DNA from 4 places in the Rahnella sp. EDr1-12 genome. Region 2 is predicted to be linked to each of the others. Evidence: predicted binding sites of a transcription regulator. Region 2 holds the regulator's gene; each other region holds the start of a gene.
What was found. Region 2 encodes CRP, which controls carbon source genes, mostly activating them, when cyclic AMP is high. Its sites were predicted from a motif close to ATGTGANNNNNNTCACAT; they were not measured.

Region 1 (6,007 bases), on a different contig from region 2:
TAACCTGCGTGCCTTTGCTGCCGGTGTGTCGCCGACGCAGTGCTTCAATATGCTGGCGCGCATTCGCGAAAAACACCCGGACATCCCCATTGGCCTGCTGATGTACGCTAATCTGGTTTTCCATAACGGCATTGAAACCTTCTATCAGCGCTGCGCTGAAGTGGGCGTCGATTCTGTGCTGGTGGCTGATGTGCCGTTTGAAGAGTCTGCGCCATTCCGTGCAGCCGCGCTGCGTCACGGTATCGCCCCCATCTTTATCTGTCCGCCTAATGCGTCAGACGATTTGCTGCGCGAGATCTCCTCGCACGGCCGCGGCTACACGTATTTGCTGTCACGTGCTGGCGTGACCGGCACTGAAAAGCGTGCGCTGACGCCTCTGAATCATCTGGTCGATAAGTTGCGTGAATATAACGCCGCGCCACCTCTGCAGGGCTTCGGTATTTCCGAACCTGCGCAGGTCAAAGAAACCCTGGCCGCAGGCGCAGCAGGGGCTATTTCCGGTTCTGCGACCGTGCGTATTATCGAAAACAATCTGCACCAGCCTTCCGAAATGCTGGCTCAGCTTTCCCGTTTCGTCAGTGAAATGAAAGCCGCCACCCGCGCATAACCGATATAAACAGAACGTGAGAGGTTAAAACACTCGCGTTCTGTCTCTTTTCACCTCTTTGCGATTTTTCTGCACTTAAATAGTTGCCTATTTATTTGTATAAACCCCATGAATAAACCAAACTAAAATCACTCACCAAGCCTATGATTATACGGGCTCTGACCGCATCGCTTGCGTGAGTTCAGGCCTTATGTGTACTGATCGTTTCTTTTGGTTTTATAACAAAGCATGGAGAGTTATTTATGAAGCTATTCAAGACCTTGTCTGCGTTCTGCATGGCAGCCGTTGTGGTAATGGCCGTTGCCGCCTGTGCGCCAACAAAAAAATCAGAAGGAACCGGCGGTTATATCGATGACACCGTGGTGACGACGAAAGTGAAATCAGCCTTACTGGCAGATAAAACCATCGCATCGCGTGAAATCAGCGTCGAAACCTTTAAAGGTCGCGTACAGCTGAGTGGCTTTGTGACGTCAACCGCTGATGCTAACCGTGCGGTAGAAGTGACGCGCGGCGTGGCCGGTGTTCGTTCAATTGAGAACGACATGCGTCTGAAGTAATCAGGCTTGCCGGAAATAAACGTGAAAGAGGCGCCTGAGCGCCTCTTTTTTATGCCTGTATCGTCGATCAGAAACGGTAGCCGACGCCAAACATAAAGACCCACGGGTCAATCCGGGTGTTGATGTTTTGCTGCTCGCCACCGGCTTTGAATTTCACTTCCGTATCAATATCCATCCACCAGACAGACATGTTGATCAGCCAGTTCTCATCGAGGTTGTAGTCAAGACCGGCCTGCGTAGCCACGCCCCAGGAGTCTTTTACGCTCAGGTCTGACAATCCCGCATCGCGGCCAGTCTGGTTAAAATTTGTGTCGTAAAAGGTGGTGTAGTTGATACCCACACCGAGGTACGGACGCAGTTTATCCAGCTTATCTCCGAAGTAGTACTGCGCCATCAGCGACGGCGGCAACTGTTTTACTTCCGCGATGGTGCCGGTGCTTTTCAGCCCGACTTTATGCTGAAACGGCGTGGCGGCCAGTAACTCGACGCCGATGTTATCGGTAAACATATAGCCGAGTGTCATGCCCATCTGCGTATTGTTATTGATATCAAAAGAACCCAGTCCAAGTACATTGTCTGATCCTTCGGTCGGACGAACCGTGGCTGTTCCTACGCGAAAAATCACATCCCCTGCCTGATGTGCGTTCGCCACTGCCGGAAATGCCGCTGCCGCGACGAGTGCCCAATATGCTGCTTTCATTATCCCTTCCCTTTGTATGGATTAGTATTCACCGCGCGAATGATACCCACTCTGTGGCATGGTTTGATCTACGCGGGATCACATCTTTAAAACAAATTTTCACAAATTGCATCTTTAGCAAACCGATCTAAATCTATAAAAACAAAGGAATTGATCTACATCAAAAACGAGGGAATTTGTTGAGTTCACAAATGCAGCGAATATCTGTTGCTTAAAAAAAAGGCACTGCGTAGTTTGGACAGTTCTGTGGATTTTGGTTTGGTGCCGTAAAGGAGTCGGCCGCTTTCCAAAATGAGCGAAATGAACAATCCGTGTATGACCTGTGGCGCATGCTGTGCGTATTTCCGGGTATCCTTTTATTGGGCTGAATCTGAAGAGGCTGGCGGACAGGTTCCGCAGGCGTTGACGGAGCAAGTCACTCCCTTTTTGAGTTGTATGCAGGGCACTGGCAGTAAGTCACCGCGCTGTATCGCTCTGGAAGGTGAAGTGGGTCAGTCTGTTTCCTGTTCCATTTACCTTAATCGCCCCTCACCCTGCCGCGAATTCGATCAGTCGGGTTTGAATGACGTGAGTAACTCCGCCTGTGACCGCGCCCGTGCGCATTACGGCCTGCCCCCGCTGGAAGTGAATTTACCGTTACCTGATTTTGTTAGCTGATGGCTTCAGGCAGCAAATCATCATGCAAAATGACAGGAAGTCAGCGCAAAACTATCGGCGGAGTGTATTTAAAGGGTACAATCCCCGCCTTATTGATTTTTGCTTTTTGCCAAGGAGCGTTCATGCCTATCACGGCCAGTACGTTGTACCGTGACAGTTTTAATTTTATGCGTAATCAGTTGGGTAGCATTTTGCTGCTCTGCGTGCTGACCGCATTAATTACCGTCATCTTGAACCAGATTTTCATGCCTGGCAGCGACCAGCTTAGCGTGCTCAGTGCAGGCAGCGACGATTTGCTGAGTAACACCGGCATGAGTATTCAGGAGCTGGTTCAAAGCATGTCGCCTGACCAGCAGAAAGTGTTGCTTCAGGTTTCTGCAGCGGCCACTTTTTCTGCGCTGATCGGCAATGTGTTACTGGTTGGCGGAATGTTAGTTCTGCTTCAGCAGGTTTCCGGCGGAATGCGGACCAGCGCGCTGCGGGCACTTGGCGCTGCGGCACCGATTATGCCTCGCCTGTTCGGTCTGATGCTGATTTGTACGCTGCTGGTGCAACTGGGCCTGACATTGTTCGTCGTTCCGGGCATTGTGCTGGCGGTGGCGACGTCCCTGTCTCCGGTGCTGTGCGTTAATGAAAAACTCGGCGTGTTCAAATCCGTAAAAGTAAGCAGCAAACTGGCGTTCGCGAATCTGCGCTTAGTGGTTCCGGCGATCATGTTCTGGCTGGCAGCAAAAATGGTGCTGTTGCTGGTGGTGAGCCGCCTGGCGATGCTGTCTCCTGACGTTGCCGCGGTGATCCTGAGCGCGCTGAGCAATCTGGTTTCTGCCTTATTGCTGATTTATCTGTTCCGTCTTTACACAAAATTACGCGTGTAATATTTACAACTCTTTTTAAAGGGCGCTCAGGCGCCCTTTTCTTTTGTCCGCGAAATGATTCCGGTATAGTCATCCCATACATAAAACATGGAATGAAGTATGAAGCAGCTCCTCGATTTTCTTCCCCTGATTGTCTTTTTTGTGGTTTATAAGCTTTACGACATTTTCGTCGCATCAGGCGCGTTAATCGCTGCCACGGCGCTGGCGCTGGTCATCACCTGGGTGGTGTACCGTAAAATTGAAAAAATGACATTAATCACCTTTGCCATGGTTGCCGTGTTCGGCACCCTGACGCTGGTTTTCCATAATGATGAATTCATTAAATGGAAAGTGACCGTGATTTACGTGCTGTTCTCCGGCGCACTGCTGATAAGCCAGCTGGTGCTGAAAAAACCGCTGATTCAGCGAATGCTGGGCAAAGAACTGACATTACCCGATCACGTGTGGAATAAACTGAATGTCAGCTGGGCGATATTTTTCCTGCTCTGCGGTCTGGCGAATATTTACGTCGCATTCTGGTTACCGCAAAATATCTGGGTTAACTTTAAAGTGTTCGGCCTGACGGTCCTGACGCTGGTATTTACCCTGCTGAGCGGGGTGTATATTTACCGGCATATGCCGGATGAAGAAAAAAAATAAGTGTTCTCCTGTCTGGGCCTTTCTCTGAAAGGCCTTAATTTTTGAAATCATTGAACTGTGTGAAGCCACTCTCTATGAACGAAAAACATAGCTTACCTAATGGTGAAATGGTGCTGCGTACGCTGGCAATGCCCGCGGATACCAATGCGAATGGCGATATATTTGGCGGCTGGTTAATGTCGCAGATGGATATGGGTGGTGCGATTCAGGCCAAGGAGATCGCTAAAGGTCGCGTGGTGACAGTGCGGGTGGACGGCATGACGTTCCTCAAACCTGTCGCCGTGGGAGATGTTGTATGTTGCTACGCACGCTGCATCCGCACCGGCAACAGCTCCATCACCATCAATGTGGAAGTCTGGGTTAAGAAAGTCTCCTCCGAGCCCATCGGGCAGCGTTACAGAGCCACTGAAGCGGTCTTCACGTATGTTGCCGTGGATGAAGAAGGCAAATCGCGCCAGCTTCCAGACGGCCGAAGTAATTTCAGCGTTGATTCTGACGGTGTGTCGCAGGATTAATAAAACGCCGTCATGCTTAAGAAACAAAAAAGGTCGCCTGTTAAAGAGCGACCTTTTTTATCCGCTACAGAAAGCGTGGCTTACTCGACGGACGAACCACCTTCCACTTTGAATACCAGATTAACCACCAGGTTACTGGCAGCCTTCGGTTCATAGCGCCACTTACGCATCGCCTGCTTCACTTCTCGTTCAAACATATTGCGAGGTTCCGCTGAGAGAATACGCACATTCTCCACGCGACCGTCACTGTCTACATCAAACTGCACGCGGACACGGCCATCGATGCGTAACGCTAAAGCACGCGCCGGATAGAACGGTTTGCCACGTTCAAGGGGACGCGGACCGCTGGAACTTTGCGTGTTACTTGACGCTGGCGGCTGGTTGGCCGGTTTGGTCACGGGCTGATTGCTGGTCACCGGTGCCGTCTGAACTGTTTGTGTCGGCTTTTCTACCGGACGCTCAACGGGTTTTACCTTCGGCTTCACCACCGGTTTTTTAACCGGTTTCGGCTTAGGTTTTGGGGGTTCCGGGATCACCACGGCTTCCGGCGGAGGCGGTGGCTCTGGAACCACTTCCGGCTCTGGTTCAGGTTCCGGCGGTGTCGGTTCTGCCTGAGGCGGCGGCGGTGGTGGCGCAAAGTCAGCAGGATTGACCATCGTCACACTCATGACTTTCTGTTCCTGCACTGGCAGCTTGAGCGCGTCACTCACCGTGACATAAAGCACAGCGGCAATAACTGCAGCATGTAAGCCGACGGAAAGTGCCACCGGCAAAGAAACCTTGCGAATAAACCTAAACTTTTTTAGCGGCATAATGATTCTTTTTCCCCGTGAAGCCGCAAGTTTAAATGTAAATAGCAATCATATTCAACACCGAGATGACAACTATTCTCAAATAACCTCTGCCTTGATCCCGCGCAAAGCACTTTCATCCGGCTTCAGGTTTAGCTATGTTAATTCTGCACATCACTCTGCCCGCACTGAACCCGGACAGAATGCTTATTAAAATCAAATTAAAGGTGGCTCATGCTTTACGTTATCTATTCTGAAGATGTTTCCGATTCACTGGAAAAACGCGCAGCGGCCCGCCCTGCACACATTGAACGCCTGAAAGCATTACATGACCAGGGACGCGTAGTGATTGCCGGCCCGACACCGGCCATTGACAGCGAAGATCCGGGTACCGCTGGCATGACCGGCTCGCTGGTAGTGATTGAGTTTGAAACGCTGGAAGAGGCAAAGGTCTGGGCTGATGCCGATCCGTATGTCGCGGCTGGCGTGTATAAATCCGTCACAGTAAAACCGTTCAAACGCGTTTTCTAAGGTCGGTAAGCGTCACGAACGCAACCTTCGTGACGCAATAACCCCGAAACCCGTCACAATGCTTTCATGGCTTCTGTGTTAGGATGTTCACCCCTGCCCATGAGGTAAGCATTATGTCATTCTTCGACGGACTGA
Region 2 (6,007 bases):
GCGAACGTGCAGCAGTCGCAAGCGCTCGAAGACGCGTTATCGTCTGCACTATCGAGTAACACTGAAGGCGCGCTGAAGGCTCTGGTCGTGCTGGATTCTCAGGACTGGCCTCATCTCGTTGGAACAGACCTTGTTTGCATGGGACCCATTAACAAACAATCGGCTGAGATAGAGACCTTTTATCAACGAACCCGGCTGGCCCTGCTGGAAACAGACAAAGGAGCAACCTGTCTGTGGATCCTTGAAGCGACATACGAAGAATGGAAAGCAGATAACGCCCGCAAGGTTAAGTAATATTACTTCCTGAAGTACAAAGCCCGGTCGGCTGTACGGGCTTTCCTCACGTTCTACCCCCCATTGATTTCCCGTGTTAATTATCCTTAGTCGCTGCCCCCCCTCAGCCGCTTTCGCACGTCTTCAGCTCGCACAACACCCCTACTTGTTAACGTGGCTTTCGCCACCCGACAAGGCCGAACGATGGTTTTTAAGTCGTTTATCAGTGGCGGGGTTTTAATGGCGCTACCCTCAATTCTGGCCAGTCCAGAGGATTTCGCCGCGCTACAGCGCGAAGGCAGGCTGGATTTTTGCCGCGCGGCGATTTTTAGATTTACTTCGTCATCATTGCCAGACGTATGACTGGTCGTGACTTATTCGACGTTAACCACTTCGAAACTGTGGGTGATCGAGGCGGCTTTGCCCAGCATCAGAGAAACGGAACAATATTTCTCAGCTGACAGGCTGACGGCGCGCTCCACAACCTTGTCAGTCAGGTCTTTACCGGTGACGATGAAGTGCAGATTGATGTGTGTGAACAAACGCGGTACTTCTTCGCGACGTTCTGACGTCAGTTTCACTTCACAGTCACGGACATCGCTGCGGCCTTTTTGCAAAATCGACACCACGTCGATCGCGCTACAGCCACCCGCGGACATCAGCAACATTTCCATCGGGCTCGGTGCTTTATCACCGGCATTCCCGTCCATTAAAACCTGATGACCCGACGCGGATTCACCTAAAAACGTCAGACCTTCCACCCATTTTACGCGTGCGTGCATTTGCTTATCTCCTGGCGTTCTTATTCATCAAATTTTCACCCCAGAGTACCCTTTCACCTAAAAACTGGCAACGTAACCCGATCGCCATCATGCTGAAGCGAGACAACACAAGACAGCATTGCAAACCTGTGTTACAAACAAAGCCGAAACATACTTTCCAGTAAATTGCGGTGACGGTTTTCGCGGTTTAAGAACAGAACCCAAGGTGATAACAGCAATTAACAGGCTGTTTCACTCCGACATCCGCTTGCAGCATTTCTGGTGAGTTACATGCTGATAGGGCGCATTAATATTCAGACGCCGTACAGGGAACTCTGAGCCCTGTGATTTTGGGCAGCGATAATAACAGAGGATAATAGCAAATGGTTCTCGGCAAGCCACAAACAGACCCGACACTTGAATGGTTCCTGTCTCACTGTCATATACATAAGTATCCTTCTAAAAGTACGCTGATTCACCAGGGTGAAAAAGCCGAAACGCTGTACTACATCGTGAAAGGGTCGGTTGCCGTCCTGATTAAAGATGAAGAAGGCAAAGAGATGATACTTTCCTACCTTAACCAAGGTGACTTCATCGGCGAGCTGGGACTCTTCGAAGAAGGTCAGGAACGCAGTGCCTGGGTACGTGCTAAAACTGCCTGCGAAGTGGCTGAAATTTCTTATAAAAAATTCCGCCAGCTGATTCAGGTTAACCCGGACATTTTGATGCGCCTCTCCGCGCAGATGGCAAACCGTCTGCAAATGACGTCAGAGAAAGTCGGTAACCTTGCTTTCCTCGACGTAACGGGCCGTATCGCTCAGACCTTATTGAATCTGGCCAAACAGCCAGATGCCATGACCCACCCGGACGGGATGCAGATTAAAATTACCCGCCAGGAAATCGGTCAGATCGTCGGTTGCTCCCGTGAAACCGTCGGCCGCATTCTCAAGATGCTGGAAGATCAGAGCCTGATCTCCGCACACGGTAAAACGATTGTCGTTTACGGCACACGTTAATCCCTCAAAAAAAGGCGCGACAGCTTACTGTCGCGCCTTTTTTATGGGCTAAGCTTCATCCATGACGCTATGGCGAAGGCTGTTTTATCATCCCGAAGTGAACTATGCACTGCGTCAGACGCTGGTGTTATGTCTGCCGGTCGGCCTCTGCTGGCTGTTTGGGAATCTGCAAATGGGCCTGTTGTTTTCCCTCTGCCCTGCCTGCTGTAACGTCGCCGGTCTTGATACTCCCCACAAACGCTTTTTCAAACGTCTCATTATTGGTGGCGCTCTGTTTGCGCTGGGCAGCATTCTGCTGCAAGTGATGCTGACCGGGTGGCACCTCCCGCTGCCGCTGATCATGCTGTCGCTGGCATTATTACTTGGCGTCACCGGCGAAATCAGCCCGCTCCATGCGCGTCTGTTGCCCGGTGCTTTAGTGGCGACCATCTTTACCCTGAGCATGGTGGGCGTCAGGCCGATGTGGCAGGCACCCGCGCTGTTTGCCGCAGGCACCGCCTGGTACGGCCTGTTTAACTGGGCGTGGTTTCGCATATCAAAAGAACAACCGATGCGCGAAACCCTCAGTCAGCTGTATTTGCAACTGGCGGATTATTTCGAAGCTAAATACAGCCTGCTGACGCAGCATACCGACCCTGAAACCGCGTTGCCGCCGCTGCTCAAGCGCCAGCAACAGGTCATCGATCTTATCGCCCTGCTTTATCAGCAGCTGCACATGCTGCCGCAGCACGGACATCATCATCACTACAAGCGGCTGTTTCAGCGTTTTCAGGTGGCGCTGGATTTGCAGGAGCACATTACCGTCAGCCTGCATCAGCCGGAAGAAGTGCAAAAGTTGGTGGAAGAGAGCCATGCGGAAGCGGTGATCCGCCGTAATGCTCAGGTGATTTCAGCCCGTCTGCGGGTGATTGCTGACGACATTCTTTACCACCGTCTTTCCGGGCGTTTTACCATGGCGAACGAACTGGCGGCGCTGGAGAAAATTGCCGCACGCAATCCGGATAATCCGGTCGGCCAGTTCTGTTATTACCATTTCAGCCGCATCGCACGCCTGCTGCGTACACAGAGGCCACTGTACCGGCGCGATCTGATGAATACTCAGCCGCGCCTGCCTTTCTGGCCCGCACTGAAAAGTTATTTGTCCTTTAAATCCATTGCCCTGCGCAATGCCGCACGTCTCGGCATTATTCTGGCGTTAGGCAGCAGCCTAGGGTTGTTCTTCAATCTGCCGAAACCTTACTGGATTTTGCTGACCATCATGCTGGTCAGTCAGAACGGTTATAACGCCACACGCGTGCGCATTCAGCACCGTGCGCTCGGCACGCTGGCGGGATTGCTGATCGCCGCTGCCCTGCTGAAACTGGAGCTGCCCGAGGGCGTCACGCTGCTGTGTATGCTGGTGATTACGCTGATATCGTACACGGTGTTGCGGAAAAACTACGGGCTGGCGATGGTCGGTATGACGGTGACGGCGGTGTATACGCTCCAGCTTCTGGCGATGAATGGCGTGCATTTTCTGGTGCCCCGGCTTATCGATACCCTGATCGGCTGCGCCCTCGCCTTCGGCGGTACGATCTGGCTGTGGCCTCAGTGGCAAAGCGGATTGCTGCGACAAAATGCCCATCAGGCGCTGGAAGCCGATCAGGAGGCGATCCGGTTGTTACTGCAGGATAATCCGGATACCGCCAAACTGGCTTACGCCCGAATGCAGGTCAATCAGGCCCACAACAAGCTGTTTACCTCGCTGAATCAGGCGATGCAGGAACCGGGGTTTAACTCGCATTATCTGACGGATATGCGTTTGTGGGTAACGCACAGCCAATTTGTGGTCGAGCATATTAACGCGATGACCATTCTCGCCCGCGAGCATTACATGCTGCCGGAGAAACTGGCGACGGAGTATTTACAGACCTGCGAAATCGCGCTGCAAAGCTGTCAGCAACGCTTGCTCTACGACGGGCCGGGCAGCGAGAACAATCTGTTCAATGCGCCTGAACTGCACCCGGATATGCCGCTGACCGAGATGGAACGCCACCTGCGACGCGTAATTTCCCATCTCAGCGTGATGCATACGATTTCGTCACTGGCGTGGAAGCAGAGGCCGCATCATGGGATCTGGCTGACGCGCAAGGCGTGAAGGGGAATGCCCTTTCAAACTCCCGTTTTTACTGGCTTGCAGCCTGCCTGTCTTTTAAAACAGACTGGCGCTATTTCGGTTTCTCGGTGTGGAGGCGCGCACTCGCCGCTGGTTAAAACCGACTGAGTACATTTCGGTGTTAACCAGCGATTTAGCAGGGCTCACCCCCCGCAAACTTTCCCCACCGCTTTCTCAAACCGCTGCATCCCTTCTTCAATATCCGCGAAGTCGATAACCAGCGATGGTGCAAACCGCATTACATTCGGTCCCGCGACCAGCATCATCAGGCCGAATTCAGCGGCGGCGGCGTGGAACTCGCCCGCGCGGTTTTTGAAGGCATCCGACAACTCGGCTCCAATCAGTAATCCCTGACCGCGGAATTCTTTGAAGATGTGATATTTCTGGTTGATGGCCTCCAGCGCGATGATGAATTTCTCGCGACGCTCGTCGATACCCGCCAGCACTTCCGGGGTGTTGATGATATCCAGTGCCGCTTCAGCCACGGCGCAGGCCAGCGGGTTACCGCCGTAAGTGGTGCCGTGTTTGCCCGGTTCCATCACGGAGGCCACGTCTTCGGTTGCCAGCATCGCTGAAACCGGGAAGCCGCCGCCCAGCGCTTTGGCGGTGGTCAGAATGTCCGGCGTCACACCGTAATGCATGTAGCTGAAGAGTTTGCCGCTGCGGCCCATGCCGCTTTGTACTTCGTCCAGCACCAGCAGCGCCTGATGTTTGTCGCACAACTCGCGCAGACCTTGCAGGAATTCCTGGGTGGCAGGCGTCACTCCGCCCTCGCCTTGTACCGGCTCAACCACAATGGCGCAGGTGTGATCGTCGATGACCGCTTTGACGGCGTCCAGATCGTTAAACGGCACGTGGACGATATCAGCCGGTTTCGGGCCAAAGCCGTCGGAGTATTTTGGCTGACCGCCCACAGACACGGTGAACAGCGTGCGGCCATGGAAGGCGTTATGGAAAGCGATGATCTTACTTTTGTACGGGCTGTGACGGTGCGAGGCGTAGTAGCGCGCCAGTTTAAAGGCCGCTTCGTTGGCTTCCGCGCCTGAGTTGGCGAAAAATACGCGGTCAGCAAAGGTGGCGTCGATCAGCTTCTGAGCCAGTCGCAACGCGGGTTCGTTGGTGAACACATTGCTCACGTGCCACAGCGTTTCGCCCTGCTCGTGTAATGCTTTCACCAGTGCAGGATGGCAATGCCCGAGCGCCGTCACGGCAATCCCCCCGGCGAAATCAACATACTCTTTGCCCTGCTGATCCCACACGCGGCTGCCTTTACCTTTCACCGGAATAAATTTAGCAGGTGAATAAATCGGCAAAATCACTTTGTCGAACGTGCTCCGGTCTACCGCTGATTTTTCTGCCATAACCCTTTCCCTCACTGCCGTTAACATGAAAATATAATCACAAAATATGCATAAAAAATCACAAACAGGCAAACGGTAATCGCACCTGATGGGTAAGTAATTTTTTCGGCAGAATTAACTGATTAGATTTTAAGGAAATTATTCAGAAGCTGGTGCCCCTGTTCGCTCAGAATGCTTTCCGGATGGAACTGAACGCCATGCAGCGGAAGGGTTTTGTGCATGATGCCCATGATTTCGTCGCGGGCGCCTTCACGTTCTGTCCACGCGGTGACATCAAAACAGTCTGGCAGCGTGTCGGGGGCAATCACCAGAGAGTGATAACGCGTGACGGTCAGCGGGTTATTCAGCCCGCTAAACACGCTGTTGCCGGTGTGGCGGATGGGTGACGTTTTGCCGTGAATCGCCTGACGGGCGCGCACGATGTTCGCACCGAATGCCTGT
Region 3 (6,007 bases), on a different contig from region 2:
TCTGCAACCTCTCACTCAGCAAGATTTCTGAATCGCCCGCAGCTTTTTAAAGAATGAAGTACGTGAGGTTGTGAAGTAATAGCCTGAGGCCGGTTCCAAAATTCCGCCGGAGGAGAGGCGCAAAACCGCGCGTCTTTTTGCGCGGGTTGTAGCCCGAACGAAGGGCACCGCGCAGCGGCGGGATTTTGCGGCTATCGCTGCTGTATCTGAAACATAGCCAGCGAGCGGAGCGCGCAGTTAAAAAAACGCAGGATTCCAAAGGGTTTCGTTTAAAACCCTTTGGGCCCGTTTGGGCGGCGAGCCCAAGGTCTTGAATTTGAATTTGAATTTATGGTTGGTATAGCCCGCCCCCACGACTTTGACCTTAAGGCCCGTGTGGGCGGCCAACCCAAAATCAAAGCTTCGGGATTTCCCGATAAAACCCCACGCCAATCAGGCGCCCAAACAAGAACGGGATAAATTTGCGCCCGCGCAGCCACGCCTCCATCCGGGAGGGAGGTTTGGTGCGTTTTTTTTGCCCCGCACGGCTGATCATAATTTGTAACGACTGCGTCGCCCATGTCGGAAACGCGCGGCGGCGCTGGATGCGCTTTAAATGCCTGAGCGTCAGGCGTCCGGCTTTCAAAGGTTCAGTGATGATATTTGCGGTCGCTACCGCATCCTGAATCGCCAGATTCACGCCGACGCCGCCGATAGGCGACATGGCATGAGCCGCATCGCCGATGCACAGCAGCCCCGGTTTCGCCCACGCCTTCAGACGGTCGATGCGGATCACCAGCAGACGCACGTCGTCCCAGCTGAGAATATCCTCGGCCAGGCGTGCGCGTTCGAACGGCGATACCCCGGCCAGCAGATCGAGGAACGGCGGGATCCCTTGCGCTTTGAGCGCGTCGAGGCTGTCTTTCGGGATGGAATAGCCACACTGCCAGTAATCACCCCGGTCGATCATGATGAAGTTTTTCTTCGGACCGCGGTGGCCCATTGACCACTGCGGATCGTCCGGGCGTTTGTTGATTTTCAGCCACAGCACGTCGCGCGGCGCGCCATAACGGCGAATTTCCATACCGGCCTTTTCACGCACAATTGAATTGCGCCCGTCGCAGCCCACAACCAGATCGGCGTTGAAGGTCTGTGTTTCGCCCGCCACGTTGGCAATCACGCCCGTTACCTGGCCTTTCTCTTCCTGCAACGACAACACCTGTGCGTGATGGATCAACCGGAAATTCGGCAGCAGGGCGGCTTTACCGGCGATAAAATTAAGGAAATCCCACTGCGGCATAAACGCGATGAATTTGCATTGTGTCGGCAGATGGCTGAAATCCGCCAGCGTGGTTTCCTTGCCGTCGATCTCGCCGTAAAGTTTTTCAGCCCTCTGATGCGGAAGTTTCAGAAACTCGTCGAGAAAGCCGAGCTGCCAGATAATGTCGAGGGTGGAAGGATGGATGGTGTCGCCGCGAAAATCGCGAAGAAAATCACGGTGTTTTTCCAGCACCGTCACATCGATGCCCTTGCGCGCCAGCAAATACCCCAGCATTAAGCCCGCGGGGCCGCCGCCGACAATGCAACATCTGGCGGCGGAATCCGTGTTCGGTGTCATAAAAACCTGCCTGGCAAAGTGAATTTACATGATAACAATTATCATTTGCGCAAGTGCGCGTCAATTCTCAGATAACCGCATCAGTTTCACCCCAACCCCCAGGCCAGCTATCAGCATCAAACTGATGAACCCGGTGATCCCGTACCAGCCGTAGGCGTGCCAGAAGAATCCCCCGAGCGTACCGGCGACGCTTGACCCGGCGTAATAGCAGAACAGGTACAGTGAGGAAGCCTGGCCTTTGGCACGGCGCGCACGGCGTCCGATCCAGCCGCTGGCGACCGAGTGTGCGGCGAAGAACCCGCCGGTGACCAGGATCATGCCGATGAAAATCAGCCAGACCGGTGAAAACGCGGTGATCACAATGCCCAGCAGCATGATGCCGGTGGCACCGATAAGCACCGGCCCTCGGCCATAAACACCGGTCAGCACGCCCGCTTTGGGGGAGCTGTAGGTGCCCATCAGGTACACCACCGATAAAATCCCGACAATGGCCTGACTCATGTTGTAAGGCGTGCCGAGCAGGCGATAACCGATATAGTTAAACATGGTCACGAAGCTGCCCATCAGCAGAAAACCTTCGATAAACAGCAACGGCAAACCGCTGTCGCGCCAGTGCAATTTAAAGTTGATCAGCAGCTTGCGCGGTTTCAGCGAACTGGCTCGAAAGTGCTTAGACGGCGGGAGAATTCGCCAGAACATGATTGCCGCGGCCAGCGCGAAGACACCGACCACCGCAATGGCGATGCGCCAGGAGAAGAAATCCGTCAGTACGCCGCTGACCAGACGCCCACTCATACCACCAATGGAGTTCCCGCTGATGTATAACCCCATCGAGAACGCCACCACGCTCGGGTGAATTTCTTCGCTCAGATAGGTCATCGCCACCGCAGCCACGCCGCTGAGAGACAGGCCAATCAGGGCGCGCATCATCAGAATGCCGTCCCAGCTTTGCATCACCGAACAGACCAGCGTGCAGCCTGCCGCGAGCAGCAGCGCCACCACCATCACTGATTTGCGCCCGACGGCGTCAGAAACCGGCCCGGTGAACAGCAGACCGATGGCCATCAGACCGGTAGACAACGACAGCGACAGGCTGCTGGTGGCCGGCGACACGCCGAAATCATGGGACAGCACCGGCAATATGGGCTGAACGCAGTAGAGCAGCGCAAAGGTCGCCAGACCCGCCGAAAACAGGGCGAGGGTGACGCGGATGAATTGCGGTGTGCCACGTTTAATGAAAGGTGTTTTAAGGCCGGAGCGGACGACGGGCATGTCCGGATTGAGTTCGTCGTCATTCACTGAATCGCGGGAGGGTGCAGCGGCATTCCGCCGGGTGGTTTTCACTGAGAGTCCTTAACCAGGGTGATAATAAAAACTATTTGAAAATGTATGAAAATTTTAACAGTCGGCTTTATATTGTCTAATATATTAATTTCGCTGAAACGATATGTTTAAAATATCAATCGGAGTCAGACCCGCGCCATGAGCCACATTGAACTGCGCCACCTGCGTTACTTTATTGCCGTCGCTGATGAGTTGCATTTCGGCCGCGCGGCGGAGCGTTTACACATTTCACAGCCGCCGCTGAGCCAGCAAATTCAGGCACTGGAGGCCCATGTGGGCGCGGCGCTGTTTTATCGCAGCAACCGCACGGTGCGGCTGACACAGGCGGGTGGCGCATTCCTGCCGGAAGCGCGGCAGATTTTACAGCGTGTGGAAGAAGCCTCGGAACAGGCGGCGCGTATTCACCGTGGCGAGGCGGGCAATCTGACCCTCGGGCTGACCTCATCTGCGCCTTTTCTCCAGCGTGTTTCCCGTACCTTGCACCGTTTTCGCCTGACTTATCCCGCGGTGAATATCCGCATTGAGCAGCTCAACAGCAAACAGCAGATCGAACCGCTTCTGGAGGGAAAACTCGATCTGGGGATCATGCGCAACGGCGAATTGCCGCCGCAGCTGGCGCATCAGCAGGTGTGGTCGGAGCCGCTGATTGCCGTGGTGCACAAAGACCATCCGCTCAACGATCTTCCCGCAGGCGAACTGACGTTTCAGCATCTTGCCGATCAGCCCTTCGTGTTTTTCTCTAAAGACGTGGGGACGTCACTGTATGACGACATTCTGGTGCAGCTGAAAACGCAGGGGATCACGCCTTATATCACGCAGGAGGTCGGCGAACCGCTGACCATTATCGGGCTGGTGGCGGCGGGGCTGGGCGTCTCGATTTTACCGGCCTCGTATTTGCGTATTCAGGTCGAGGGCGTGCGCTATTTACGCTTTGGAAAAATGGAAGGCACCACGCAACTCTGGCTGGTGAATCACGCCGAACGGCCCATGACGGCGTCGGCGACAGCGTTTATGGCAATGATGATGGCGGAGGACGGGCTCTGACCTATGACAAAATCTGCTGTATTTCCAGTCAATTCCGAACGTGTTTTCACGCAATATGTGCACCGAATCACATAACGAATCAAATAGTTGACGACATATAGCAAAAACCCCACCATAGCCTCTAATCTTTATTTTGAAGCGCGAAAATAACAGGAGTTCCTTGAGTGATCCCCGATGGGCAGCCCGGCCATATTGATCAAATCAAACAAACCAACGTCGGTGCTGTGTATCGCCTGATCGATCAGTTTGGTCCTATTTCGCGCATTGAGCTTTCCAAAAAAGCCCAGCTGGCTCCCGCCAGTATCACCAAAATTGTCCGTGAACTGATTCAGGCGCATCTTGTGCTGGAAACGGAATTTCAGGATCCCGGCAGCCGCGGGCGTCCCGCCATCGGTTTAGCTCTTGATACTCAGGCCTGGCATTATCTCTCCGCACGCATCAGCCTGGGGTCGATCACCCTGGGGCTGCGCGATCTGAGCAGTAAACTGGTGGTGGAAGAGGTGCTGCCGCTGCCCGAGCAGGCTCCGCAGCCGCTGATGCAGCGCATCATCGCCGAAATCGACCAGTTCTTCATCCGTCACCAGCGCAAACTCGAACGCCTTACCGCTATCGCCATTACCTTACCGGGCATGATTGATGCGCGGCGCGGCATTGTGCACCGTATGCCGTTTTACCATGACGTGTTCGATATGCCGCTTGGCGATACGCTCAGCACACACACCGGTTTGCCGGTTTTCGTACAACATGACATCAGCGCCTGGACGCTGGCGGAAGCGTTATACGGCGCATCGCGCGGCTGCAAAAACGTGGTGCAGATTGTTATCGATCACAACGTCGGCGCGGGGGTGATCACCAGCGGGCGCGTGCTGCATGCGGGCAGCAGCAGCGTGGTGGAAATCGGTCACACGCAGGTCGATCCTTACGGTAAACGTTGTTACTGCGGCAATCACGGGTGTCTGGAAACCGTGGCCAGCACCGACAGCATTCTCGAACTGGTGCGCCAGCGTCTGACGGCATCCGCGCCTGCCAGCCTGCTGCACGGCGTGTCGCTGACCATTGAAGCCGTCTGTGATGCCGCCAACCGGGGCGATCAGCTGGCGCGCGATGTCATTATCGGCGTCGGCCAGAGCGTAGGCCGGATGCTGGCGATCATGGTCAATCTGTTCAATCCGGAAAAAGTGCTCATCGGCTCACCGCTTAATTTATCTCAGGATATTCTGCATCCGGCGATAATGTCCTGTATTCAGCAGCAATCACTTCCTGCATATAGCGAAAATATCAAACTTGAATCCACGCAATTTTATAATCAGGGAACAATGCCTGGCGCGGCATTAGTTAAAGACGCGCTCTACAGCGGATCATTACTGATTAAGCTTCTGCAAGGCTGAGTTTTTTTTATAACGTTACTGTCTGATTTAAAATAAATCAGAATAAGCTTTCGTTCGCTGGTCAACAAAACATTGCGCTAACGCAAACCGCTCGCATCTCGCATCGCCTAGACTTTCCGTCGTTACTTTGTCTCTGGCGGTGTTTTTTACCGGAGATTATCTTTCAATAAGACGGAGAGATCCCGGAGCCTGAATTCCATGTTAACGCACTTTTTCGTCACGGGTACGGATGCCCGTGTAGGTAAAACCATTGTCACACGTGCCTTGCTTCAGGCCTTAGCCGCGCAGGATCGCTGCGTTCTGGGCTATAAACCTATTGCAACAGGCAGCCAGGAGTTGGCCGACGGGGTTCGAAATAAAGATGCGGTAACTCTCCAGCAGTCATCTTCTATTGCTTATCCTTTCAAAAAAATAACGCCTCTGGCATTAACTGATGAAGATATTTATGCCAGTGAAATACCTGAGAATGTGTTTGAAATAATGACCAGTGGCCTCAATTTTATGCGGGAAGAGGCTGATTCGGTGATTGTGGAAGGATGTGATGGCTGGAGAACGTTGATTACTCCGCATCTTTTATATTCCGACTGGGTGCGCCAGCAAAATATGCCGGTGGTGTTAGTGGTCGGTATTCAGG
Region 4 (6,007 bases), on a different contig from region 2:
TAATTTTTAAGCCGCGATCGTTGCATAACTATGCTGTGGAAGTTACCATCTGCGGCATCAATGGCTATTCACTATTTGCGCATGAGTATTCAACTTAATAGCATCAACTGCTTCTACGGCGTGCATCAGGCGCTTTTTGACATCCAGCTCAACTGTCCCGCCGGTGAAACCCTGGTTTTACTTGGGCCAAGTGGTGCAGGCAAAAGCTCCCTGTTACGTGTTCTGAACCTGCTGGAAATGCCCCGTTCAGGCACACTGCAAATCGCCGGTAACACCTTCGATTTCACCCGCAAACCGGATGAAAAAGCGATCCGCGAACTGCGTCAGAATGTCGGCATGGTTTTCCAGCAATACAATCTGTGGCCGCACCGCACCGTGCTCGACAACTTACTGGAAGCCCCGATGCGTGTATTGGGTCTGACCAAAGAGGTGGCGATGCAACGCGCTCAGAAATTGCTGACCCGTCTGCGACTGACTGATTATGCCGATCGTTTTCCGCTGCATCTTTCCGGTGGCCAGCAACAGCGTGTGGCCATTGCCCGTGCGCTGATGATGGAGCCTCAGGTTCTGCTGTTTGATGAACCGACCGCCGCGCTTGACCCGGAAATCACCGCCCAGATCGTCAGCATTATTCGTGAACTGGCTGGCACCGGCATTACTCAGGTTATCGTGACCCACGAAGTGGAAGTCGCGCGTAAAACCGCGAGCCGTGTGGTGTACATGGAAAACGGACGGATCGTGGAACAAGGCGACGCCTCTGTTTTCGCCCAGCCGCAAACCAAAGAGTTTGCCAGCTACCTGTCCCATTAATTTGGTTGTCTATAAATACATTAATTGATGTTTTCTACGGAGTTAGCGATGAAAAAATTAGTAATTGCCGCGGTTCTGGCTACCGTCAGTTTGTCAGCCAGCGCTGCTGACACCATCCGTTTCGCGATGGAAGCGTCTTATCCTCCGTTTGAGTTTGTAGACTCCAGTAACCAGATCCAGGGCTTTGATGTCGATCTGGCGAACGCCATGTGTAAAGAGATGCAGGCGACCTGTACCTTTACTAACCAGGCATTCGACAGCCTGATCCCAAGCCTGAAATTCCGTCGTTTTGACGCCGTGATCTCCGGTATGGACATCACCCCTGAGCGCCAGAAACAAGTGGCATTCACCAACGCGTACTACGACAACTCCGCCTTGTTCATCGCGCACTCCGGCCAGTTCACTGACGTCGCGGCGCTGAAAGGCAAACGTGTCGGTATGCAAAACGGCACCACGCATCAGAAATACCTGATGGATAAGCACCCTGAAATCACCGCTGTGCCTTATGACAGCTATCAGAATGCCGTGCTGGATCTGAAAAATGGTCGTCTGGATGCGGTGTTCGGTGATACTGCCGTGGTCAACGAGTGGCTCAAGCAGAACAAAAACCTGGCCGCCGTGGGTGACAAAATCACTGACGCGACTTACTTCGGTACCGGTCTGGGTGTTGCTGTCCGTCAGAACAATACCGAATTGCTGACGAAGCTGAATGATGCACTGGCGAAAGTCAAAGCTGACGGCACCTACAAGACGCTGTATTCAAAATGGTTCCAGCAATAAGTTTGCCTATCAATGAATGAATTCCAACCTTTAGCCAGCGCCGCCGGGATGACCGTCGGCCTTGCCGTTTGTGCGCTGATCCTCGGCCTGGTGCTGGCGATGATTTTCGCTGTCTGGGAATCCGCACCCTGGAAGCCGCTCAGCTGGCTGGGCACCGCGTGGGTCACCGTGCTGCGCGGCCTGCCGGAAATTCTGGTGGTGCTGTTCATCTATTTCGGCTCCTCACAGTTGCTGATGGTGCTGGCCGATGGCTTTAGCATCAATCTCGGCCTGTTTGCCATTCCGATCAAGTTGCCCATCGAGAACTTCGAAGTCAGCCCGTTCGTTTGTGGCGTGATCGCCCTTTCCCTGCTCTATTCCGCGTATGCTTCGCAGACATTGCGTGGCGCGCTGAAAGCCGTACCGCAGGGCCAGTGGGAATCCGGTCAGGTGCTGGGCATGAAAAAATCGGCGATTTTCTTTCGCCTGATCATGCCGCAAATGTGGCGTCACGCGTTACCGGGCCTGAGTAATCAGTGGCTGGTGCTGTTGAAAGACACCGCGCTGGTGTCGCTTATCAGCGTGAACGATCTCATGCTGCAAACCAAAAGCATTGCGACCCGCACTCAGGAGCCATTTACCTGGTATGTGATTGCGGCGTGCATTTATCTGCTTGTCACCCTGTTCAGCCAGTTCGTGATTAAACGCATCGAACTGCGTACCACCCGCTTTGAACGGAGTGCTTCGTGATGTGGGAATATTTACCTGAAGTCCTCAAAGGATTGCACACCAGCCTGACGCTGACCGTGGCAGCATTAGTGGTGGCGCTGATACTGGCCATGCTGTTCACCGTGATCCTGACGCTGAAAGTGCCGGTCGTCAGCCAGATCGTGAAAGCCTATATCACGCTGTTTACCGGTACCCCGCTGCTGGTACAAATCTTCCTGATTTACTACGGTCCGGGCCAGTTTCCGTCGATCCGTGAAATTCCCTGGTTGTGGGAAGTGCTGTCACAGCCGTGGCTTTGCGCGATGTTTGCGCTGGCGCTGAACAGCGCGGCGTACACCACGCAGCTGTTTACCGGCGCGGTGCGGGCGATCCCGTCCGGCCAGTGGCAATCCTGTGAAGCGCTGGGCATGTCGAAACCGCAAACCCTGCGCATTCTTCTGCCGTACGCGTTTAAACGTGCACTCTCGTCCTATTCCAACGAAGTGGTGCTGGTCTTTAAAAGTACCTCACTGGCTTACACCATCACCCTGATGGATGTGATGGGCCACAGCCAGCTGATGTATGGCCGCACCTACGATGTGATGGTGTTTGGCGCCGCAGGCCTGGTCTATCTTTGCGTGAACGGGTTACTGACGCTGATGATGCGTCTGATAGAACGCCGCGCGCTGGCCTTTGAACGCCGCAACTGATTCTGATATGCAAAACGAAAGGGACGAGAAATCGTCCCTTTTTTTACATCCAAATTTCGGCGCACATGCTGCTTTATAATTTTTTAATCAAATTTATTGCATATAAATTCATTTAATGGCACTTTAAACGAAGCCTCACTTCCTGCCAGTTAGCCGATTACATTAATAAAATCAGTAAACTGTATCATGAAGGGAATGTCATTTTTTGAACAGGAATGTATTGCATGAAAAAGCTGATCCTCGCTGCCCTCTTGTCTGCCACTGCTTTTGCTGCCACCGCTGCGGATACGATTCGTTTCGGCACATCGGCGACTTATCCGCCGTTTGAATCGATCGGCGCTGACAATCAGATTATTGGTTTTGATATCGATCTGGCGAACGCGCTGTGCAAGCAGATGCAGGAAACCTGCACCTTTACCAATCAGCCTTTTGACGGCCTGATCCCGGCACTGAAATTCCGTCGTTTTGACGTGATCATCTCCGGAATGGATATCACCGAAGAGCGCAGCAAGCAGGTGACGTTTACTCAACCGTATTACGCCAATACCGCGATGATCATCGGGCCGAAGGGCAAATTCGCTTCAATGGCCGATCTGAAAGGTAAACGTGTCGGGCTGGAAAATGGCACCACACACCAGAAATACCTGATGGAAAAACACCCTGAAATCACCACCGTCGGTTATGACAGCTATCAGAATGCGATTCTGGATCTGAAAAGTGGTCGTCTGGATGGCCTGCTGGGCGATACGGCGGTGCTGAACGGCTGGCTGAAATCCAACCCGAATTTAGGCGAAGTTGGCGAGCTTATCAAAGACCCGCAATACTTTGGTACCGGTGTCGGTATGGCAGTGCGTCCTGATAATAAGGAACTGCTGGCGAAGCTGAACACGGCGCTCGAAGGCATTAAAGCGAACGGCGAATTCCAGAAGATTAATGACAAGTGGTTCCCCGCTCACTGATTTCTGTCTGATCCTTCTTTAACAGCCGTCTTAAAAGACGGCTGTTATGCGTAACATCTCTCAAAAATGCAAACCAGCTAAAGTTATTACATTCAAAAAGTGACATCCGTCACACTTAGTTCATGAAATGACTTCTACACTGTGAAACCGTAACTACTTCGAGATCGAATGTTTATGCACGCACGTTTTCACACCGCCTTTGCGGCACTCCCTGAAAATCTGTCCTCCGCGCTTGAGCCGCTTTTGCGACATGATGACTTCCCGGCAATGCTCACCGCGGCTGACGTTGCGCATGTAAAACAGGCGACCGGACTGGACGACGACGCACTGGCCTTTGCGCTGTTACCTCTGGCAGCGGCCTGTTCCGTTACCCCGATATCGCATTTCCACGTCGGCGCGATTGCACGCGGCATCTCCGGCAACCTTTATTTCGGTGCCAATATGGAGTTCGCCGGTGCGCCAATGCAGCAAACCGTTCACGCGGAACAGTCTGCGGTCACGCACGCCTGGCTGCGCGGCGAAACACGTCTGGCTTCCATCACGGTGAATTACACGCCTTGCGGCCACTGCCGTCAGTTTATGAATGAACTGACCAGCGGCACGGCGCTGGATATCCATCTGCCCGATCGTGATGTCGCCACACTCGGCGATTATCTGCCGCACTCTTTCGGGCCGAAAGATTTAGACATCACCACCCTGCTGATGGACAAGGTCAATCACGGTTATCAGCTTGAAGGAGCTGACTCACTGGCTCAGCTGGCGCTGGATGCCTGCAATCAGAGCCATGCGCCTTACAGTCAGTCGCACAGCGGCGTGGCGCTGGAAACCCACAGCGGCAAACAGTTTGGCGGCCGCTACGCTGAAAACGCCGCATTCAACCCGGGCCTGCCTCCGCTCCAGGCGGCACTGATCCTGCTGAATATGTCCGGTGAGGATTGCCTGAAAGTACGCCGCGCCGTGCTGGTGGAAAACGCCGGTGCGCTTATCACGCAAAAAGACGCCACCCGCGCCACGCTCAACGCCATCGGCTGCGGTGACGTCACCACCCTGACCTGCTGATAATTCGTGATCGGCATAACACTAATGACTACGTCGCCGTAGTCATTAGTTACATAACAGTGCCAGATTTGAATTCCCCGTTTCCTCTCTGTTACCCTCATGCCTCTAAAATATAAAAATTAACATTCTGAGCACCGGAAGAGTAAAACGATGGAACTTGAATACGAAAGTAAACGCCCCCTGTATATCCCGCATGCCGGCCCTATCCTGTTAGAATTTCCGTTACTGAATAAAGGCAGCGCGTTCACTGAAGAAGAACGCAACAACTTCAACCTCCACGGTCTTTTACCTGAAGCGGTGGAAACCATTGAAGAGCAGGCAGACCGCGCCTACCGTCAGTTTCAGAATTTCAAAACAGATATCGATAAACACATCTATCTGAGAAACATTCAGGACACCAACGAGACGCTGTTCTATCGTCTGCTGGACAGTCATCTCAGCGAAATGATGCCGGTCATTTACACGCCGACCGTGGGTGAAGCCTGCGAGCATTTCTCTGATATTTATCGTCGCGCCCGTGGCCTGTTCATCTCCTACCCGAACCGCGCGCACATCGACGACATGTTGCAAAACGCCACCAAACAGCACGTTAAAGTGGTGGTCGTGACCGACGGCGAACGCATTCTTGGCCTGGGCGACCAGGGCATCGGCGGCATGGGCATTCCGATCGGTAAACTGTCACTGTATACCGCCTGTGGTGGCATCAGCCCGGCCTATACCTTGCCGGTGGTGCTGGATGCCGGTACCAATAACCCGCAACTGCTCAATGACCCGCTGTACATGGGCTGGCGTCATCCGCGCATCACCGGCGAAGAGTACGATGCCTTTGTGGATCAGTTCATTCAGGCGGTGAAAATTCGCTGGCCAAATGTGCTGCTGCAGTTCGAAGATTTCGCCCAAAAAAATGCGATGCCGATCCTCACCCGTTACCGCGATGAGTTGTGCTGCTTTAATGATGACATTCAGGGTACCGCGTCCGTGGCGCTGGGCAGCCTGATTGCT

Region 1: ompW (outer membrane protein OmpW) is a predicted target of CRP. The motif match lies at 2,013-2,030, and genes of this name have one in related genera.
Region 3: mlc (sugar metabolism global transcriptional regulator Mlc) is a predicted target of CRP. The motif match lies at 4,041-4,058, and genes of this name have one in related genera.
Region 4: cdd (cytidine deaminase) is a predicted target of CRP. The motif match lies at 4,044-4,061, and genes of this name have one in related genera.

The regions. Positions count from the first base shown of each region.
Region 1 covers NZ_JBLZNY010000001.1:385,931-391,937, forward strand. Annotated here, with positions in the region: gene trpA (tryptophan synthase subunit alpha) at 1-607, shown strand, start outside; gene ACO0U8_RS01620 (BON domain-containing protein) at 850-1,164, shown strand; gene ompW (outer membrane protein OmpW) at 1,232-1,864, opposite strand; gene ACO0U8_RS01630 (YkgJ family cysteine cluster protein) at 2,156-2,521, shown strand; gene ACO0U8_RS01635 (YciC family protein) at 2,644-3,396, shown strand; gene ACO0U8_RS01640 (septation protein A) at 3,496-4,035, shown strand; gene yciA (acyl-CoA thioester hydrolase YciA) at 4,110-4,550, shown strand; gene ACO0U8_RS01650 (energy transducer TonB) at 4,631-5,362, opposite strand; gene ACO0U8_RS01655 (YciI family protein) at 5,576-5,872, shown strand; gene ACO0U8_RS01660 (YnfU family zinc-binding protein) at 5,986-6,007, shown strand, end outside.
Region 2 covers NZ_JBLZNY010000004.1:34,835-40,841, forward strand. Annotated here, with positions in the region: gene ACO0U8_RS16890 (hypothetical protein) at 1-294, shown strand, start outside; gene ACO0U8_RS16895 (OsmC family protein) at 648-1,055, opposite strand; gene crp (cAMP-activated global transcriptional regulator CRP) at 1,418-2,050, shown strand; gene ACO0U8_RS16905 (YccS/YhfK family putative transporter) at 2,112-4,187, shown strand; gene argD (bifunctional acetylornithine/succinyldiaminopimelate transaminase) at 4,349-5,566, opposite strand; gene ACO0U8_RS16915 (aminodeoxychorismate synthase component II) at 5,689-6,007, opposite strand, start outside.
Region 3 covers NZ_JBLZNY010000001.1:219,558-225,564, reverse strand. Annotated here, with positions in the region: gene ACO0U8_RS00915 (FAD-dependent oxidoreductase) at 395-1,597, opposite strand; gene ACO0U8_RS00910 (MFS transporter) at 1,658-2,941, opposite strand; gene ACO0U8_RS00905 (LysR family transcriptional regulator) at 3,080-3,985, shown strand; gene mlc (sugar metabolism global transcriptional regulator Mlc) at 4,150-5,373, shown strand; gene bioD (dethiobiotin synthase) at 5,572-6,007, shown strand, end outside.
Region 4 covers NZ_JBLZNY010000002.1:399,041-405,047, forward strand. Annotated here, with positions in the region: gene artP (arginine ABC transporter ATP-binding protein ArtP) at 82-810, shown strand; gene artJ (arginine ABC transporter substrate-binding protein) at 859-1,590, shown strand; gene artQ (arginine ABC transporter permease ArtQ) at 1,603-2,319, shown strand; gene artM (arginine ABC transporter permease ArtM) at 2,319-2,987, shown strand; gene ACO0U8_RS11300 (arginine ABC transporter substrate-binding protein) at 3,212-3,946, shown strand; gene cdd (cytidine deaminase) at 4,121-5,005, shown strand; gene ACO0U8_RS11310 (NAD-dependent malic enzyme) at 5,156-6,007, shown strand, end outside.